DNA from 4 places in the Microbulbifer sp. VAAF005 genome. Region 3 is predicted to be linked to each of the others. Evidence: predicted binding sites of a transcription regulator. Region 3 holds the regulator's gene; each other region holds the start of a gene.
What was found. Region 3 encodes LexA, which represses DNA repair genes until DNA is damaged. Its sites were predicted from a motif close to ACTGTNTNTANANACAGT; they were not measured.

Region 1: uvrD (DNA helicase II) is a predicted target of LexA. The motif match lies at 1,683-1,700, and genes of this name have one in related genera.
Region 2: P0078_RS21380 (PA0069 family radical SAM protein) is a predicted target of LexA. The motif match lies at 1,998-2,015, and genes of this name have one in related genera.
Region 4: recA (recombinase RecA) is a predicted target of LexA. The motif match lies at 2,430-2,447, and genes of this name have one in related genera.

What each region holds. Positions count from the first base shown of each region.
Region 1 is NZ_CP120233.1:3,194,152-3,199,431, reverse strand. It holds gene uvrD (DNA helicase II) at 1-1,649, opposite strand, end outside; gene hexR (transcriptional regulator HexR) at 1,789-2,643, shown strand; gene P0078_RS14190 (multidrug effflux MFS transporter) at 2,761-4,020, shown strand; gene gstA (glutathione transferase GstA) at 4,031-4,636, opposite strand; gene P0078_RS14180 (DoxX family protein) at 4,751-5,146, opposite strand.
Region 2 is NZ_CP120233.1:4,757,902-4,763,181, reverse strand. It holds gene P0078_RS21395 (hypothetical protein) at 1-351, opposite strand, end outside; gene P0078_RS21390 (hypothetical protein) at 327-998, opposite strand; gene P0078_RS21385 (hypothetical protein) at 1,430-1,897, shown strand; gene P0078_RS21380 (PA0069 family radical SAM protein) at 2,029-3,120, shown strand; gene P0078_RS21375 (GIY-YIG nuclease family protein) at 3,095-3,427, shown strand; gene tmpT (thiopurine S-methyltransferase) at 3,446-4,084, opposite strand; gene P0078_RS21365 (DUF1097 domain-containing protein) at 4,332-4,841, opposite strand; gene P0078_RS21360 (SDR family oxidoreductase) at 5,175-5,280, opposite strand, start outside.
Region 3 is NZ_CP120233.1:5,264,299-5,269,578, reverse strand. It holds gene nagZ (beta-N-acetylhexosaminidase) at 1-181, opposite strand, end outside; gene P0078_RS23730 (TetR/AcrR family transcriptional regulator) at 215-844, opposite strand; gene P0078_RS23725 (LOG family protein) at 1,128-1,766, opposite strand; gene lexA (transcriptional repressor LexA) at 1,927-2,532, shown strand; gene P0078_RS23715 (hypothetical protein) at 2,596-2,853, opposite strand; gene P0078_RS23710 (DUF6586 family protein) at 3,208-3,699, opposite strand; gene topA (type I DNA topoisomerase) at 3,703-5,280, opposite strand, start outside.
Region 4 is NZ_CP120233.1:1,602,430-1,607,709, reverse strand. It holds gene P0078_RS07185 (glycoside hydrolase family 16 protein) at 1-1,106, opposite strand, end outside; gene P0078_RS07180 (CinA family protein) at 1,816-2,328, shown strand; gene recA (recombinase RecA) at 2,503-3,537, shown strand; gene P0078_RS07170 (regulatory protein RecX) at 3,538-4,023, shown strand; gene glpK (glycerol kinase GlpK) at 4,124-5,280, shown strand, end outside.

The DNA of each region.
Region 1 (5,280 bases), 2.1 Mb from region 3:
TCACCGGCATCGAGGGCAGCGCTATCGAGGAACTGGTTAAGAAGCGGGATTTCCTCCTCATCTTCCTCTCCCTCGGGCAGACCTGCACCGGTAAAGCCGCGACAGGCAGTGACCAGTTCCTGCAAGTTCTCCACCCGTGTTTGACCTTTCTCGCCTTTCTCTTTGCCGTGAAACTCCAACAAACCGCTGTTTTCGATCACATCCTCAGCAATAGCATCCAACTCTTTATCTTCTGCATTCGCTGCCAGCTGGTTAATCAGGTCCAGGAAGCTCTGCAGGGCATTGCCGGCGCGAGCAGCCAATACCCGCTGCTGCAACATCAGCTTGGCCGCCTGCCACAGGGAGCAGCCCTGCTCCCGAGCATAAGAGCGAACCATCTCTACAGTGCGCGCGCCGATGCCACGGGTGGGCGTATTCACCACCCGTTCAAACGCAGTATCATCATCTCGGTTGGTAATCAGGCGTAAATAAGACAGGGCATTCTTGATTTCCAGGCGCTCGTAGAAGCGCTGGCCGCCATAGATACGGTAGGGAACCTGCTCGCGCAAAAGCCCCTCTTCAAGTACCCGGGATTGGGCATTGGAGCGGTAGAGGATGGCGATGCTATCGCGGCGATTACCGTCGCGCACCCAGTCATTGATACGCTCGACAATAAAGCGCGATTCATCCTGTTCGTTGTAGGCCGCGTAGACGGCGATGGGCTCACCCTCTTCACCCTTGGTCCACAACTCCTTGCCTAGGCGACCACTGTTATTGGCGATCACCGCATTTGCCGCGTTCAGAATGGTGGAGGTGGATCTGTAGTTCTGCTCCAGTCGCACCGTCTGCACTTCTCGTAAGTCTGTGGAAAAGTGCTGGATATTCTCGATCTTGGCACCGCGCCAACCGTAGATAGACTGGTCATCGTCACCCACGGCGGTGATATGGCACTGCTCACCGGCGAGTAAGCGCAGCCAGGCATATTGAATCGTGTTGGTATCCTGGAACTCATCCACCAGGATATGGGGGAAGCGCCGACGGTAGTGGGCCAAAATAGCGTCGTTATTCAGCCAAAGCTCGTGAGCGCGCAGCAGCAGCTCGCCGAAATCCACCAATCCGCCGCGCTGACAGGCCTCTTCATAGGCGAAATAGATTCGCACCATGGTCTGCAACCAGGGATCGGCGCCGGCATTGATATATTGCGGACGCAGACCTTCATCTTTCTGCGCGCCAATCCACCACTGGGTTTCACGCGGTGACCACTTTTTATCATCCAGCCCCAGATCTGCCTGTACCCGCTTGATCAGGCGAAGTTGGTCGTCGGAATCCAGGATCTGGAAGTTCTGCGGCAACTTGGCTTCTTGCCAGTGAGCCTTGAGCAGGCGGTGAGCCAGGCCGTGGAAGGTGCCCACCCACATGCCAAAGGTATTCACCCCCAGCAGCTCTTCGATACGGGCGCGCATCTCGCGGGCCGCCTTGTTGGTAAAGGTTACCGCCATAATGGAGTAGGGCGAGGCGCCCTCCACCTGCATCAGCCAGGCGATGCGGTGTACCAGCACCCGGGTCTTGCCCGAGCCAGCGCCGGCCAGAACCAATTGATTGCCGGGCGCGGCAGCTACTGCTTCGCGCTGGGCGTCGTTGAGGGGGTCTAAAATCTGAGATACGTCCATGGGCGAAGATTGTACCAGAGCTGATGCACAAGACCTGTGTAAATAAACAGGATTTTGCCCTACCTGACAATGTAATGTCGCTCGCCAGCGGAGGGCACAGCGGCTAAACTGCGCCATCTGGCATAGAGAAGGAAGTCCTGTGAAACCGGCGGAAGTAACGCAACGAATCAGTGAACAACTGTCATCCATGCGCAAATCAGAGCGTAAGGTGGCGGAGTATATTCTCGCCAACCCCGATGAAATCATTCATATGCGCATCGTCGACCTGGCTACTGAAGCCCAGGTGAGTGAACCGACCGTGGTGCGCTTTTGCCGCGCCGTGGGCTGCTCCGGATTCCAGGAGTTCAAGCTGAACCTGGCGCAGCAGCTGGCTTCCAGCCCCAGCTTCGGCCAGATTGCGGTTACGGAAACGGATACCATTGCCGAATACAAGCGCAAGGTTTTCGACTCCACGGTGGATACCCTGCTGAAAGTCCGCGATAGAATTGACGACCGTGCCCTCGAGGCCGCTGTCACTGCGATGGCCGCTTCCAAGCGGGTGGAATTCTTCGGTTTTGGCGCCTCCGGTGCCGTCGCCGCCGATGCCCAGCACAAGTTCTTCCGCCTGCAATTGGCCACCGCTGCTCACTCGGACCACCACATCCAGAATATGTCGGCCATGTCCATGCAAGCGGGGGATGTAGTAGTAGCTATCTCCCAGAGCGGTCGCACCAAGGCGTTACTTCGCTCCATGAGCATGGCAAAAGAGCAGGGCGCTCTGGTGGTTGGTTTGGCACCCAGCGGCTCGCCGGTGGCACAGCAAGCCAGCATCCCACTGGAAGTGGATGTAGAAGAGGATATTGAGATCTATACGCCGCTGTCCTCGCGCATCGCCCATCTGGTGGTAATCGATGTCCTCGCTATCGGCGTAGCCCAGCGCAAAGGTCCTCAGCTACAGGAGCACCTGTTGAAACTGAAACAGGGACTGTACACATTGCGGGAAGACAAGCACTAAACTCCCTGATATCCAAAGCGGGCAAGGGACAATGTGCCCGCCCGTTTCTACCAAAGCCATTTCCCGCCAATTGGGCTTTGCCGGGAAGATCCTTCCAGGCTGTACCTGAGCAACATAATGACATCCATCGCTTCTAACCCGGACGAGAAAGCCCCGCGCTGGCTAGTGGTGTGGCTGGCCGCACTCGTTTCTCTGACACCTTTTTCCATCGACAGCTACCTGCCGGCCATTCCGGCGATGGCGGCGGCCCTGGATACAGAAGTCGAGCGGATGCAGTACTCAGTGTCCAGTTTTCTGCTGGGCTTTGCCCTTGGACAATTATTTGGCGGACCATTATCAGATCGCTGGGGACGGCGCCTCGTAGGAACTATCGGCCTCAGTATCTATATAGCCAGCTCCCTGTTAGTCCTGTTTACCGACCATGTAGACCAACTGATTATCCTGCGCTTCTGCCAGGCAGTTGGCGGCGGCTTTGCCACAGTAATATGTGCTGCAATTGTGCGCGACCTACACAGTGGCCGTGAGGCGGCAAAAATTATTTCCCTGATTAGCACCATCATGCTGATTGCACCACTGATCGCCCCGGTGATCGGCTCCGCACTACTAGCCGTTGGCGGCTGGCAGAGTATATTCGTCTTTTTGTTACTGTACGCTTTGGCAATGCTCGTACTAGTACAGTTGCTGTTACCGGAGACCGTCTCCCGCTTTACCCGCGCACGCCGCCAGATGATGCCGCTAAAGTCTCTCGTGGGCAGCTACGGCCAGGTTTTGCGCAATCCCCGCGCTATTGGGTTCCTGATTGCACAGGCCTGTGTCAGCGGTTCGATGTTTATCTACATCACCACCGCGCCCTTTGTGTTTATGGATTACTTCGGTGTTAGCGCGAATCAGTTCCCACTGTTTTTTGGTATCTGCGTACTCGGGCTAATTTGCATGGTTCAGGTGAATATCCGCCTACTGAACTTTTTTGAGCCGCGCAATATCCTGCTGGCGGGTATTGTGTTGCAGCTATTGGGTTGCGGCCTGCTGCTGCTGGGAACTATGACAGGAGTCAAAGAACTTACCCTGTGGATGATTCCCCTGGTACTGGTGATGAGCTGTATCGGTATTACCGGCCCCAATGCCGCCGCCTGTTATTTGGAGTTCTTCCCCAAAATCAGCGGTAGTGCCAACGCGCTATACGGCGCCGCTCTGTTTATTACCGGGGGGATACTGGGTGGACTGGCGAGCAGCCTGCACACCGGAACCCTGACACCTATTGCAGGATCTATGGCGGGCTGTGCTTTTGTGGCACTACTCTCTGCACTATTCGTCGCGAAGGTTCGCCAACCGATCGAGTCCGATATCCCTGCAACCCGGCGCTTTACCCCGCGTTAACGGCAGCTCTTTACACCGGTTCTAAACTTTCCTCCTGAAGCGCCCGCTGCACTGCGGGCCTTTCTTCCATTCTCTTTTGGAATGCTTGAAGCCGGGGCCACCGGGGCATATCAAACTGCTGATGTTTCAGCCAGCGAGAGAGAACATACAGGTAGGCATCGGCAACCGTGAAACCGTCTCCCATTAAGTAGTCTTTATCAAGCTGCCCTTCGATATAGTCAAACCAGCGGATAAGCCTAACCCGGGAACCCTCCTGCTCCTCTTCTGTACCATGCCAGAACAGTGGTTTAAATAGCTTGTGGACTTCAGCACTGAGGAAGTTGAGCCACTCGAGAAGCCGGTAATGGGCCAGGGTGCCCACTGGTGGCGCCAGTTGCGCGTCGGGCTTTTGTTCCGCCAAAAACTGGACGATTGCCGGACCTTCTGTCAGTACTTCTCCGCCTTCCAGTTGCAGTGCCGGCACGTACCCTTTAGGACTAATCCTTGTAAAGTCGTCGCCGTTTTCCAGCTCGTGGGTTTTTAGATTGACCTTTTGCAGGCCCAGATTGATCCCTGCTTCACAAGCAACAATATGAGGCGATAGAGAGCAAACACCCGGTGCATAAAAAAGCTTCATGGTAATCCTGTAGAGTCATTACCTATATCCCAGCAGTATAGGCCCGGCTTATTTCTCCCCAATGAAGCACGATTGCAATTGGCTTGAATTCCTCTATACAACTGTTGCTGAAATCTACTTACCGCGTATCCAATGGTCCAGGCTAAAGCGACCGGCACCGGCACAGGTAAGAATCAGGAAACCGCCGGCAATCGTGATATTTTTCATAAAGCTGGTCATTTCTGTTGCATCACCAGGGGATAGGTGTACCAGGAAGGCCGAAGCGAGACAGAACAGGAAAAGAACAAAAGCAGATATCCGGGTGAATATCCCCAGTAACACCGCGAGTCCTCCCACCAACTCTATAACGATGACCAGGGGCAAAATGAAGCCGGGTATCCCCATGGAAACCATAAAGGCCTCTGTCATTTCGTAGCCGCCAATTTTATTCCAGCCGGCAAATATAAAGATCAGCGACATCAGTACCCGACCGATCAGCTTTGAGGTGTCGCACAATATCGAATGCTTCACTACTACTTCCTCAATTGCGCATTTATGGGTATGGACTATCAACCAGTGTAGACACTGTCGTAAAAATTCATGAGATAGTCGGTAGCTGCCTTTACTCAGGAGGGATAAAAACTACTAGATTGGCGTGACAATCA
Region 2 (5,280 bases), 510 kb from region 3:
CTGAATAATTTCTTCTATATTATACCCAGCACTCAGATTTTTGGTCAGAGGCAACTTTCCAATCATCACTGAGTCAATTTGAGATTGTAAATATTTAGCGATCTTGATAACTCCCATCGAGGTACTCTCTAGCGGTACATTTAAACTAACCGTTTGGGAGAATGAGCCAACAGACTCAAATGGAATCGGCGGAGTACAAAGCTGCCTCGCATCCAAGGCAATAATTATTTCTGACAAGTTTTTTTCAGTTTCTAAAACTCGCGCTGCCAGTACTGCTACGGCACTATATAGTGCTGTTGGCTTTATAAGGTTATTCTTTGCAACCTTTATAATCCGGCCGACACTTTCCATTGGTACAGAGTAGGAGGTAGCACATGCTCTCCGCTCATGAACGCTTGCACTCTTTTCTGTTGCCCAAAAAATCCGGCTTTATTCTTGTGTTGAAATTCTTCCTCACTAGAAAACCCTGCACTTCCAAGCCTATCAGCAATACTCTCCAATAATGGGAGTGATGGAACTCCAATAGGTTTTTTATGGGAGCATAGATAATTATCAAGGTCCAAAAAAAGCGTCACTATGGCTCTTCCATCAAGTGCGGCATGGATACTAGCAATAACAATCCATTCTACATCTCCCATTTGATTGGTGTACAAGGTAAGACTGTAAACGCATTTTTCACTATCTAAACAACTCATCCCATGAAACATAAATGCTTCTTCAAACTTTATCGCCTCTTCTAGCGGAATGATTTGATTCGGAATGTCACAAAAATCAACATCGCACACCCATCGTAGTCGCTGCCCCCTAGCTACTCGGGCACGCAAAAACGGGTGGCGCGAATGCAAGTAGCTAAAGCCTTGGCGTACATCCTCTACACTTAATGGCTCACAAACCCTAATAAATGAAATAAGCTGCAATCCACCTCGTGACTGCCTGGTCAACTCAATATATAGCGCTTCTTGCGGCCCCAACTCTCTGGAGTAATGCTCTCGACTCATACTTCACATAAAAGCAAATGGCCTATTTACTCATCTTAGACAAAAACAGGGACCAAAAAACATTATCTAAGTGATGCTCCTATAAAAACTCGCCGAAAAGGGTTCACATATCAAATTAGTGGCTATTGCTAGCCCGCCAGAAAAAGGAGATTAGAAATAGAAAAAGCAATGTTGCTATATATCAACCAGTTATTCAGCCGATTACCAATAGGTACAAATGCCTCACAGATCCTAAAGGCAAACAATATCGAACCCGCATAGAGCTGATGACACAAACAACAAAAAACACTAAGCTCAACTTAAACTAATAAAATACTATTGGCACTCCGAAAATTCACCCCATCAACAATCTACTTTTAACGCCAATTGGTACTGATATAGCTACATTCCGACAGTTGGATTTCATACTGAAGCATAACAAGGAGAAGACCATGAAGGACAAGCTAAAAATACAAAAGGTTATAGATGAACTTTACAGCGGAATTTCTGGTCCTGCGGGATTTAAACGGGACTGGAAGAGGCAGGAATCATTATTTACTTCTGACGCAAAAATGATTCGTACATTTGTTGATAGCAATGGTATGCCTCAATCAACAATCCTAACCGTACAGGAATATCCCGAAAATTTTGAAAATCTGATTGCCGGCCGTCCGTTTTACGAGATAGAGATCCACAACATCATTGAGCGATTTGGGAATATTGCCCATGCCTTCAGCATCTATGAAGCCTGGTCCGATAAAGAAAGAACTCAGTTCATTAAAAGAGGAGTAAATAGTATTCAGCTCCTTAATGATGGCGAGTCATGGAAAGTAGTACACATGATTTGGGATGACGAAAGATCAGGTCTAACAATGGATTCAAAATACAATCCTGCAGCACTGCCTGAGTCCAGCTTATAAAAACAGGTAAACCCTGAGGGGCTCAGCCTCTCAGGGAACCGTATTCACACTATCCAGTTAAATCCACAAGGCCTTGCAATTCGTCAAAAGTACAGCGTAAACTGTACATTAATACAGTTATTGTTATCGCAATGTCAGATCACTCTCACAACAAATCAGCGCCATTGTATAGAGGCCGAGGAACTGCCAACAACCTCCCAGGGCGCTTTGCTAAGCAGTACAGCTCCAGTGAAAATGACGGCTGGCAAACGGAACCAGATGAGCCGGTGAGGTTAAAAACCTCCTCCATTGAAGAAAAATCGAAAACTATCATTTCAACCAATCAATCACCTGATATTCCGTTCTCTCAATCGATAAATCCCTACAGAGGCTGTGAACATGGCTGTATCTATTGCTACGCCCGTCCTGCCCACGCTTATATGGATTTGTCACCCGGCCTAGACTTTGAAACCAAGATTTTCTATAAGCCGAACGCAGCTGAACTGCTAGAGCGGGCTTTACGAAAGAAACACTACCAGTGCAGCCCCATCGCACTGGGAGCCAATACCGACCCCTATCAACCCTTGGAGCGGGAAAAGCAGATAACTCAAGGCCTCCTAAAAATCATGCTGGAATTTCGCCATCCGGTCACCATTATCACCAAAAGCCAACTAATCTTGCGGGACCTCCCTATTCTGGCTGAAATGGCACAAGACAACCTAGTACAAGTCGCTATCAGCGTAACCACACTAGATAACGGCCTTAAGCGCAAGCTTGAACCAAGGACCGCTGGCCCTGCAGCTCGTCTGCGAACAATTGAACAGCTGAGTTCAGCGGGTATTCCTACTGCGGTGCTCGCTGCACCTATGATCCCCGCTCTCAATGACTGCGAACTGGAATCGATTCTTTCAGCTGCGCGGAAATCAGGGGCTGTAAGAGCCGCATATATCCTATTGCGTCTCCCCCATGAAGTTGCCCCTCTATTTCGGGAATGGTTGGAGGTACACTACCCAGAAAGGGCAAAGCATGTCATGAGCTTGGTACAGCAAAGCCGTGCAGGTAAGGACTATCAAAGTGAGTTTTCCCAAAGGCGCATTGGCACAGGAATATTTGCTCAACTACTCCAAAGACGCTTTCAGGTAGCAGTTAAGAAGCTGGGCTTGGATCATCGGCGCCTAACCTTGGATTGCTCCCAGTTCAAGCCGCCACCTCGCACTAATGAGCAGCAGGATTTATTCTCTTGAATCTATGGGCTATGTAAAAAAGAAGGAAGAGCTGGGCGTGAATTGGTTTCTCTATCTTGTTCGAACGGCCAGAGGAACACTCTATACCGGTATAACCAATGATTTGGAGAGGCGCTTTGCTGAGCACTGTAGTGATGGCCCAAAAGCGGCAAAAGCACTACGAGGCAAGGGGCCCCTTACGCTCGTGTTCTCTGTAGAGCTACCCGATAAATCAACCGCCTTGAAAATGGAGATAGCCATTAAGAAGTGGCCAAAATCAAAAAAGGAAAAACTAATACTTGGCTCTCATTCTCTACCAGAAACTTAGCTTGCAGAGAAACCTTTATCACTTTGGTATTAACAGCCACGCCTCTTCTCTAGCAGGAACCTTTCCTTTTAGCCCCCCGACAACGTCTCTTACCGTCAAAACCTGCAAGTCATAATCTGCATCATAATATTCATAAATCAAATGACTGCCGACAGAAAATGGAGGGCCTGGCATCCGGGCTTGTTCATATTGAAAGGATATTAAAAGTTGCGGTGCGACCTGGGTAATATCCAGTAAATGCCTGACATATCGCTCGCGAATATCTGTAGGTAAGGCTACCAGAGCAGCTCGGTCATAAATGGCTGCAACCGGCCCCAACTCTTCCCTACTCAGTTCAAAAATATTACCAACGAAAATATCAATATTTAAACTGGAGTAACACTTCAGGCTGCCAACTTCTCTTATTTTGGGTGCCACTGACATTTCAATAAATAGTTGCCTGACTGCGTCTTCACTAAGTTCACAGCCTACAACTGAGATATTCTGCTGCAGTAACCAAGCGATATCTTTGGTCTTTCCGCATAGCGGCAAGAAAATACGACCACTTGAAGACAAATCGAGCCTGGGAAAGAACTCTATCAGCAATGAATTTCCGGAAGTCTCATGAAAACCAATATCATTTCTTTCCCACTTATCATGCCAAAAATCTTCTTTCACACCTACCTCCCCATAATTCAAGCTGAAAAAATCGAAAAAACGAGTTACATCAAAGAAGAATTATTCTGTAGTATTTCTGTTCAATACTAAATTCGGGCTCATAGGGCTCAGTAAAGGCCAAAGCTATAACGAACACCATTGCCGTTGACACCACTATACGCTTTAACACCGGATAATATCTCTACACAAACTTATTTAGCACCTGATCATCTTTTTCGCGCAATACTCACTGCAGAAAATTTAGTAATCAACAAGTCCCCACTGTACTTTCCTGACGAGGCCAAAAAATATCGATCAGCCCGGCAAATACTGCCCCAATAGATACGGTAGCGATTAATTGAAAGTAGGTATCCAGTGTGACATCCAACTGAGCGAGAAACGCAATAAGGATGCCAATGGTATAGCTGGGAATATTCCGAACACCTGTCACCAACCCCATAGCCCAAACGCTGATAATGGAAAAAATCAATGCAATTGGTCCAATCAATATACTTGGATCAATCTGCCATTTGTAAGCTGCCGCTTGTGCCCCTAGACCCAATCCAAGTCCGGTCACTACACAAGCGAGGTTATAGGCACCGGCCCGCAAATCACGACCTCTGGAGTAATAAGCAACAACTCCCAGTACCGCTACCCAAATTGGCATCCCTCCCAGGTAACCCACCAATGCCGCGACTATAAGAACCGCTAGAATTGGCGACTTCAGTAACCTGGGGGAAAAGTTCTCACTGCGGGTTAAACTACCGAGCCATTTCATGATTTTCACTCCTTCGTAGGCATCCTTGCCTAAAACGTAAAACCCGCCAATTCAGTAAAAGGGTTTTCTTGTGTCACTCCGTGGTATGGGAGTCATTTTCAAGGAGTTTTCACCCGAGGCGATAGAAGGCTTCTTCCACATTCTTGCCTAATCTTGCAATCAATAGAAAACCTCGTTGCAGGACAAGCAGGTGTGCGCTCAGAAGTAAATACAATGAGTTCGGCACTTAAATCGAGCAGATTCTCAAGACCTTGTATCAGACCTGTATACTGTGTGCGGGAGCCGCATTCTAGAGGATTCTTGGCGAAGTTTTGTCACACGCCATTACAAGCATTACCAAGGAATTTCTGCTCCGTCATAGTTAAAAAATCGACCTGTTTTTGCCAAATTTGCAGCTAAAAGCAGCCTTTTTATTCCAGCAACACTTTCCTCAGCAGAA
Region 3 (5,280 bases):
GGATCTCTGGTCGCACCGCACGGATGGAGTTAACCAATTCGATAAGCTGCTGGCGATCCCGATAGTTTCTCGCAAAAAAGATCAGCCCGCCCACCATCGGATGCCGAAGCAACTCACAGTCTTCCTCGGTGAGTTCAAGCCCCTCGATATCCACCATGACCGGTCCGGGTGGTAAAGACATATTAAGTTCCTTATCGATTAAAGAGTGCGCCCACTAATTATCTACCTTCAACATGGCCGAAGCAGCGGGTACCAATCGCTCAAGAGTCTGGGTCAGGGTACTGTCAGAACCGAAATCCTCTCGCAGGATAGCCTCAATCGCATCGTGGCTCGACAGTGTAAAAATGGTCGCTCCCAGCATAAAGTAGAGGCGCCAATAGAAAGTTTCTGGGTCCAAGCCTGGTAACGCTTCAGCCAGCAATCCGGCAAAACGACGGTAAGTATCCCCGTATCGAGATACGATAAATCGACGCAAATGCCCCTGGAACTGGGTATAGGCCAACCCTAAGAGGCGCATAAATCGCTGTGGATCCTTTCCCTCCAGCCCAAGGCTTCCCAACCCAACTCGATACAGGCATTCGATCAGCTCCTCCACCCCCAGGGGCTGCCCCAGGGCAATACGGCGATCAAGCTCTTCTTCCAGAGCGTTAGTGAAAGGCGTTAAAAAGCGTTCAAATACCGCCTGTATCAATTCTTTCTTGGAGCCGAAATGGTAGTTAACTGCCGCCAGATTAACCCCGGCCGTGCTCGTAATTGTTCTCAATGAGGTTTCAGGAAAACCCCGTTCAGCAAACAGCACTTCCGCTGCATCGAGTATCCGGCTGACCGTATCTATCTGGCTCATAAGTATCAAACCACCATTTAAAACATACGTTTAATCGACGCCAGAGTAGCACATTCTCACTGATCTAGAGCCCGCCAGCTAAGCTCTCCACTCAGCAAGGTACAAGAGTAAAAATAACAGGGAAATGTATGTCAGGCGGTAAGATCAATACTGCTGGAGTTGATCTCCCGCCAACTTGTGCAAGTACGCCACCCCACCAGCCGGCATAGCCTTTTAGACCGGGGGCAGCTTTAACAAAAATAACTTTGAAAATTTTTTCGGTATTTTAAGATCATCCGAATAATTATTCTTTCACCTGCATATATTTCATAATCAGGGCCGCAGCCTCCTCCACACTATCAACGATATGAAAAAGGTCTAGATCACTGGCATCGATACAATCGCGCTCTAACACTGTATCTACCAACCAATCGTACAGCCCGCTCCAGTAACGCTTACCTACCAACACAATTGGGAAACGCCGCACTTTCTGCGTTTGCACCAAGGTAAGAGCTTCAAACAGCTCATCCAACGTGCCGTAGCCACCGGGAAGTCCAACGAATCCAAGTGCGTGTTTTACAAACATAAATTTCCGTACAAAAAAGTATCGGAAGTTCAAACTGATGTCCTGATATGGATTTGCCGCCTGCTCAAAAGGCAGCTCTATGTTTAACCCAATTGATGCGCCGGGCTGCCCGAAAGCCCCTCGGTTACAAGCCTCCATCAGCCCCGGCCCACCACCGGTAATCACGGGGATCCCTTCAGCCGCGAGCAACTCTCCCAACTTTACCCCCTGCTGATATTCAGGACTGTCCTCTGTAAATCTCGCCCCTCCAAACACTGTCACTGCACCACCTAACGCTATCAGCCGCTCTATCCCATCTACCAATTCAGACTGAATACGAAGCACTCTCCAGGCTTCCGGCATTTTTGCATCCAACATTATTTTTCCCTCTTTGTCAGTTCCTTCAACGCTTTCTTCTCTCCTTGCTTTCTCCATCAATGTAGCAGCTCACAAAGACTAAAACCTGAGGATTGCGCGAACAATAAATCTGTATATAATTCCAGCAACTGTATATAAATACAGAAAACTAGGTAAATCTATGACCAATCTCACCGCTCGTCAGTCCCAGGTTCTCGACCTGATCAAGTCCTACCTGGATGAAACAGGCTACCCGCCAACGCGGGCAGAAATTGCCCAGGAGCTCGGCTTCCGCTCGCCCAATGCCGCCGAGGAACACCTGAAAGCACTCGCCAGAAAAGGCGCCATTGAGATGGTTGCCGGCGCTTCCCGAGGCATTCGAATTCCGGATCACCAATCCGGCTTGCCGATTGTGGGTAGAGTAGCTGCGGGGAATCCCATACTCGCCAGCGAACATATTGAGGATTACTGCGACTTGCCCGCGAGCTTCTTCCATCCCCCCGCAGATTATTTGTTGAGGGTGCATGGTATGAGTATGCGAGATGCGGGCATTCTCGATGGAGACTTGCTGGCAGTGCAAAAGACCGAGCAAGTGCGCAATGGCCAAATCGTCGTTGCCCGTATCGATGACGAAGTCACAGTGAAACGCTTTCGCCGCAAGGGAAATCAGGCAACCGTTCAGTTGCTACCTGAAAATAATGACTTTGAGTTAATTCAAGTCGATATGAGAGATAAGAACTTTGTGATTGAGGGATTAGCCGTAGGGGTTATTCGCCAAACGCCTTAAGCCCCTAAAAACGACAACAGCGGCCATTGGCCGCTGTTGATAAGACTCGAACTAACGCTGATGTTAGTGAATAGTATGATTTACCGGCATTAAATCGTCTTCTTCCTCGAAGTAACCAGCCTCAAGATCGTCTAGATTTTGTACGGCTTCAATGCCCGCTTCCAACATAGCCCTTGCCACAGCAACCTTGTTCTTGCGCAGAAACTGAAGGCTTTCTGCAGAAAAAGAAATGCTTACCAAAGGGTCCTCTTTATGGCCAGCACGACGCAAAGCTACATCGCCATTAGCCAGCTCGATTATTTCAAAAGTTTCGGAGGACATTCGCTTTTCCTTCACGGCACAACAGTTTGCGCCCAGTGTACCACAGGCTTGCGATAAGTTTCATTCATCCAATTTGAGGGCTTCTGGCTCCTGACTTTCGAGGCAGTCTATTACCAGTACGCTATATCAAAGAATTACCTAAACCACTCAAGAGATCACAAGAGAAGAGTGAATTGCTTTGCACGTTGCACCAGCTGCGGGTTATGTCGAGTGGGCCACAACTATTCTATTGTGACTCACTCAAAGGACAGCGGACTTTCCCGCAGAGGTGCGCCTAATATCAACAACCTTCAAAATTCGCAGGAACATTACGAACCTATTCAGAAGTTCACCGAGGTCGAGTAAGCGTATTAGTTAACACTCATCCAAGTGAGCGCGCTGCCTTACCACCAATTCATTCAGCGAGCGATGCCACTGAAGCAACAACTCTTTGGACAAAGGTGCAAACTCAGGCTTGGCAACTTCGTTGTGTAGCGGGATTAAATTAACCTGTTGCTGTTTTTCATCAGCACCCACAGATATTTTCTGCTGCTCTTCCCAGGCGTAAAGCATATGGGATAACCAACTCTGCGGGTCGCCGACCAGGCCGGACAGCTCATTGGCCTCTGCACTAGCCCTACCCTGAACGCCCAGCGCATCAATGATCAACTGCGGAGACTCCGGTTCAAACCCCAGCTGAAGCTGGGCTGCCTGCTCTGCAAGAAAAGCCCGATAGGCCTTGCACAACTGCATCAACGCTGCCTCTTCCAGCGCATCGCGCTGGAGAGGCAAGTCCCACGGCTGTTGCAGCAACAGCTGGCTCTTGCGTAGAGCCGAAGTGACATGAATCGTGTAAGAGTTACTCATTACCTACTTCTTTGCCGCTGTCTTTTTAGCTGCGGGTTTCTTGCGCTTGGCAGCAGTGCTCTTGGTGGAGGCCTCTACTTTCCAACCACCATCGCGATAAAAAGCACGCCAACCGGTCGCCTTGCCCTCTTCCTCAGATTGAACATATTGCTCCTGGGTTTTGCGGCTAAATCGAACTACGGTATCCCGCCCACTGTCATCTTGAGTCGGTGCAGAGAATAGGAAGCTGTATTTTGGATCGATCTCACTCTGGTGAGGCAGCAGCTCTTTAACCAGGGGCGCACGGGTCTCACGGTTTTTCGGGAACTGGCTGGCAGCCAAGAATAGACCCGAGGCACCATCGCGCAGGATATAGTGATCCTCAACTTTGATACAGGCCAATTCCGGCATGGGAACCGGATCCATTTTCGGTGGCGCCGGCTGCCCATTTTTCAGCAGCTTGCGGGTGTTTTTACAGTCTTCATTGGTACAGCCGAAGTACTTGCCAAAGCGACCAGACTTCAACTGCATATCACTGCCACACTTATCGCACTCAATAATGGGGCCGTCATAGCCTTTAATTTTAAAAGTGCCCTGCTCAATCTCGTAGCCATTGCAATCCGGGTTATTGCCACAGATATGCAATTTACGCTGCTCATCTAGCAGGTAGCTATCCATAGCCGTGCCGCACTTGCCGCAGCGGCGCTTCTCCCGCAGCAACCTGGATTCAGCTTCCTCGTCCTTATCCGCATCGACCGCCTCATCACCAGAAACCAGGTTCATGGTATTGGTACAACGCTCTTTTGGCGGCAGTGCGTATCCAGAGCACCCCAGGAATACACCGGTGGAGCCAGTGCGGATCTGCATATGACGGCCACATTTGGTGCACTCGATATCAGTATCTGTCGGCGTATTGCGACGCATACCTGCATCGGCAGACTGGGCTTTTTCCAGGCGCCCGGAAAAGTCCTGATAAAACTCATCGAGCAGTTGCTTCCAACCCTTATCGCCGTCGGCAACCGCATCCAGGGATTCCTCCAGGTTTGCGGTAAATCCGTAGTCCATCAGGTTCTTGAAACTTTCGCTGAGACGGTCGGTAACAATATCCCCCATTTTCTCAGCGTAAAAACGACGGTTTTCCAGGCGGACATAACCGCGATCCTGGATCGTGGAAATAATGGAAGCATAGGTGGAGGGACGGCCGATACCGCGCTTCTCCAGCTCCTTAACCAGGGCCGCTTCACTAAACCGCGCAGGCGGCTTGGTAAAGTGCTGCTTGGGATCCAGCTGTTGCAGGGATAGCTTTTCGCCTACCTTCACATCTGGAAGCACCAGATCTTCATCTTTTTTGCCGCTCGGTGGCGCAACTTTCAGGAAACCATCGAAACGAATTACTCGACCCCGCGCACGCAACTCAAAGTCACCTGCGCTGACCACGATTGAAGAGGAGGTAAATTGGGCAGGCGTCATCTGGCAGGCCACGAACTGCTGCCAAATCAGGTTGTATAACCTCTCCGCATCCCGCTCAACACCGGACAACATATTTGGGGCGATACGAACATCGGACGGGCGAATCGCTTCGTGCGCCTCTTGAGCGCCCTC
Region 4 (5,280 bases), 1.7 Mb from region 3:
ATTAGGTTTAGGTCATAGTGCATCCAGAAGCCCATGCCGAACCATTCACCAGCGGTAATATCAAACTCCAGGGCCTCATCACCCTCGGCAGCTTCGGCGCTGACAGTAGCTGACATGCTGTTTTGGTTCCAGACATACAGCTCGGTATCGGTGCCAAGCTCCAGGGATTCGGAGAGGTTGCTGCCCTCGGAAAATACGCCGATATCACCTGTTTTGGCGGTGTCTTCAGCCAGGGAGATTTCTGTGCTGTAGCTGCTGTCGTCGTTATCGTAGATGCGAACATAGTCCACATACATTTTGGCGGGCATGGGGGCAGTGACGTCGCTATTGGCATAAATCCCCGGGAATTTGCCACCTACCGCCAGGTTTAGAATCAGGAAGTTGTGCTGGCGGAATTCATCTAGCGTCTCGGGTCTATCCTCGGGTTCAGTGTTGAAGCTGATGATTTCATTGGCTTCGTCGTCGACCCACATAATGATGCTGTCCGGGGTCCAGGTCATGCCGAAAATATGGTAGTCCTCGGTAAGGTCTGTGCTGAGGCCGAAGTCGTCAACTAGATTTTTTGATAGGCCGTAGTCCGCTGTGTAGTTTATACCTTCATCGGATTCATACTGCCAATGAAAAGCGCCAGAAACCTCTGAGTTGACCGTGCCGGCGTTGAGCGCATCTGCCATGCCTGCCTCAAGAATATCCAGTTCGCCGCAAGCGGGCCAGCCCACTTGGCCGTAGTCGCCACCCAGCTGCCAGAAGGCGGGCCACAATCCGGCATCCAGGTCGGGTAATTTAATGCGGGCTTCAATGGTGCCGTATTTATAAGTCATACGACCCAGGGATTTCAGGCGGGCGGAAGTAAAACTGCCGTCGTCGTTTTGCAGTGCTTGAATAATAAGGTTGCCATCTTCAACATAGGCATTGGCGCTATCATCGGTGTAGGTTTGCAGCTCATTGTTACCCCAGCCTGAGTTGCCCACATCGTAAGTCCAAACGGACTTATCAATACTGTCGCCGTCGAAATTATCTTCCCAGACCAAAGTTTTTGAATTGGCAAGTGAGGACACACAGGCGCCTACAATAGCAGCCGCGATCGCTGATTTTTTCAAATTCATGATTTTGTCTTTCTTTAATTATCTATGGGGGTGCCAACTTCATTGTGTTTTTATAATGGCGGTGATCTGCCACGATGATTAATGCTTGTTGGGCTTGGGAATTTATCTGCTTTTTTATTGTGATATTTATATATTCAGTACAGCAGTAACAGACTAACAAAAAGCCGATTGTTGCATAGGGAAAGCCCGGGCCCTTTGTCGTAAGACTGGTCCAACTTATCGCATATACAAAACTTTTCTGCTTTAAAATTAGAATCAGCCAGTGCGTATTAATGTGTTTTTACATTGTTTACGTTTTTATTTTTAAATTTGCTGTTGCTTATTGGATTGCCCGCCTGAAATTATTTGCTGATTTAAGACCCCTTTTAAAATTTAAATTCTAATTTGAAGGTGGGCCGGCGGCGGAAATTAGAATTGGCAACCTGGTTCCCATAGGTAGTTTTATTTTCTAGAGTGCTGCCGCCGCTTGCGAGCGCTTCGATAGCGTGAGATTTATCTTTTGGTGTCGGCGCCGGTGTGCAGCCGGCGTGGATTGAGTTTTTAAAGGGGTTGTGGCTTCACCACTGAGGGGCGGTTGTATATTCGGTATGGGGCAGCTTACTTAAAATTGAATTTGTAAGCTTGCTGCAGGTCGGCACCCAGAATAAGAGCCCACTTCTGTGCTGTAATATTCGGTTGTGGCCCAGGAGCGGTTGAATAGGAAGAAACGGTGGAATACAGAGAGATAACTGAGCTTGCCAGAGAGTTGGGCGGGGAGCTGGAAAAGAGAGATTGGCGTGTGACGTCGGCAGAATCTTGCACCGGTGGTGCGATTGCGGCGGCTATTACCTCTATAGCAGGTGCTTCTAATTGGTTCGATGGATCGATCGTGAGCTATGCGAATCGTATCAAGAACGGTGTTCTGGGTGTCGACAGCGATGATCTCAAGCGGTTTGGGGCAGTGAGTGAACCGGTTGCTCGGCAGATGGCTTGTGGGGTTCTGGCGATGATGGATGCCAATCTTGCGGTTGCGGTCAGTGGTATCGCGGGGCCTGATGGCGGCACTGCTGAGAAACCGGTAGGTACGGTTTGGATCGCCTGGGCCCATGCGGAGGGGCAAGAGCCAGTGCAGATTGATGCGAAGTGTTTTCTGTTCAGTGGTAACCGGGCAGAGGTACAATCGCAGACGGTCGTTGAGGCGCTGAAGGGAATGTTAAGGATTGTCCGTGAGCACCCGGTTTGAACTTGTCCGCCGGGTCAATCTTTGTTCGTTTACCCCGGCTTCAGACTTCTTTTTGAAGCGAGGCTCGCTCAGCCTGAAGCTGGTACTCAGTATGAGGAATTACTGGTTGCCTATACAGTAATCCTTCGTTAAGCTTGCCACCACTCAATTCAGCTCAGAAATACGGGAATGGTCATGGATTCCAATAAAGACAAGGCATTAAAAGCGGCGCTATCTCAGATTGAACGTCAGTTTGGTAAAGGCACTGTGATGCGTATGGGAGATAAGGAGCGCGAGCGTATTCCTGCGATCTCCACCGGCTCCCTCGGCTTGGATGTGGCCCTGGGTATAGGCGGCTTGCCGCGTGGCCGTATCGTTGAAATCTATGGGCCAGAATCTTCCGGTAAAACCACCCTCACCTTGCAGGTGATTGCCGAGGCCCAGCGCAAGGGTGGCACTTGTGCTTTCGTGGATGCTGAGCACGCCCTCGACCCTATCTACGCTGAAAAACTGGGTGTTAACGTCGATGAGCTGATCGTATCCCAGCCGGATACCGGTGAGCAGGCGCTGGAAGTTGCCGATATGCTGGTGCGCTCCGGTGCCGTTGATGTGCTGGTAGTAGACTCCGTTGCGGCCTTGACCCCGCGCGCTGAGATCGAAGGTGAGATGGGTGATTCCCACGTGGGCTTGCAGGCTCGTTTGATGTCCCAGGCACTGCGTAAGCTCACTGGTAATATCAAGAACACCAACACCCTGGCGATCTTCATTAACCAGATTCGCATGAAGATCGGTGTTATGTTCGGCAGCCCTGAAACCACTACTGGTGGTAATGCCCTCAAGTTCTACTCTTCTGTGCGCTTGGATATCCGTCGTATCGGTTCCGTTAAAGATGGCGATGAGGTGGTGGGTAACGAAACCCGAGTGAAGGTGGTTAAGAACAAGGTCGCTCCTCCGTTTAAGCAGACCGAGTTCCAGATCATGTATGGTGAAGGCATTAACATGATTGGTGAGGTCGTCGATTACGGCGTGAAGATGGGGCTGGTGGATAAAGCCGGAGCCTGGTACAGCTACAAGGGTGACAAAATTGGCCAGGGCAAGGCGAACGCTACCAAGTTCCTGCGCGATAACCCCGATATTCGCAACGAGATTGAAGGCCAGTTGCGTGCGCAGCTGCTCGGTGATTTAGTGCCTGCGACCCCTGAAGAGGCTGCGGAATTACCGGAAGAGTAAATGCCGTACTCAAAAGCGGATTTTTCCGTTGATCCAGCTCAAGCGCTTTTCAGCGCGGCGCTTGAGCTGTTGACCCGCCGCGAGCACTCCCGCCATGAATTGAGGCAAAAGCTCGCGGCAAAATTCCCCAGCGCCGATTTCGACACGCTATTTGAGCGCCTACACGAACTCAACTATCAATCCGATCAACGCTTTGCCGAAGTTTTTGCCCGCTCCCGTGTCCAGCGCGGTCAGGGGCCGATGCGTATTCGCCAGGAGCTACAGCAGCGCGGCGTACGCGGTGAACTAATTGCCCAGGCGCTCGATCAGTTGGAAGTGGATTGGTTTGAGTTAGCTGCGGAAATGCTTCAGAGAAAATACCGGGTCCCTATGAGCGCAGAGCTTCCACGGGATCAGTGGATGAAGGAGCGAGCGCGGCGCCAGCGATACCTGGCTTACCGGGGCTTCCCCACGGATGCGATTAGCTGGGCGCTGGACGGCAATTAATCGGGCTTATACTCTGACTACTGCCTGAATGACTGGTCGATAGGTTTCGGCCGTATTTTCAGGTACAGAAAGAGACTAAAAGAATAAGCGCGAGAACTTTATGATCCTGTCTATTGACCAGGGCACCACCGGTACCACAGCCTTTATCTTCGATGGTAAGGGCCACCTGATTGGTCGCAGTTACTCGGAAATTCCCAATCATTACCCCCAGCCTGGCTGGGTTGAGCAGGATGCGGAAGAGATTTGGTCGGTAACTCTCCGAGTCTGTGCCGCAGCACTCCAGCGCGCAGGTGTTCGCGCATCGGATATCACCGCGGTGGGAATTACCAACCAGCGTGAGACCACGATCGTCTGGGATAGGTATACCGGTGAGCCGGTTTTTCCTGCGATTGTGTGGCAGTGCCGGCGCTCGGCAGAGGTATGCCGGGAGTTGGCGGAACTCGGCAGGTCTGGTTGGTTGCGAGAGCGCAGTGGCCTATTGCTGGATGCTTACTTTTCCGCAAGTAAGTTGACTTGGCTGTTCCGCCGCAATCCGGATTTACTAACCCGAGCTCAAAATGGCGACCTGTGTTTCGGTACCGTAGATAGCTGGTTGATCTGGAAAATGAGCGGTGGCAAAGCCCATCTCACCGATCACACCAATGCCAGTCGTACCCTCCTGTACAACATAAAAGATAAAGCCTGGGATAGTGAGCTGCTGGATTTTTTCCAGTGCCCTGAATCCATTCTTCCCAGAATTCTACCGTCGGCTGGCCACTTTACCGATACAGACCCCCACGCTTTTCTCGGCACATCGGCTCCGATTTGTGGTGTTGCCGGGGATCAGCAGGCAGCACTGTTTGGCCAGGGTTGTACCGAGCTCGGTAGTATAAAAAACACCTATGGAACCGGCTGCTTTATGCTGGCTTTTGCCGGCGAGGATCGCCCGGAGCTACCCCAGGGGTTGCTGGCTACAGTGGCCTGTGATGCCCAGGGTAATCCGGCCTATGCCGTAGAAGGTTCAGTTTTCACAGCGGGCTCCGCTATACAGTGGCTGCGGGACGAGATGGGAATGATCCAGCAGGCGGTGGATACCGAAATTATCGCCCAGAGTATTCCTCATACCCGCGGCGTTTATCTTGTGCCTGCATTTAGTGGACTGGGTGCGCCGCACTGGGACCCATCGGCACGGGGGACTATTTGCGGATTGAGTCGGGGGGCTGGTCGAGCTGAGGTGGTGCGTGCCACTTTGGAATCTATAGCTTACCAGAGTGATGA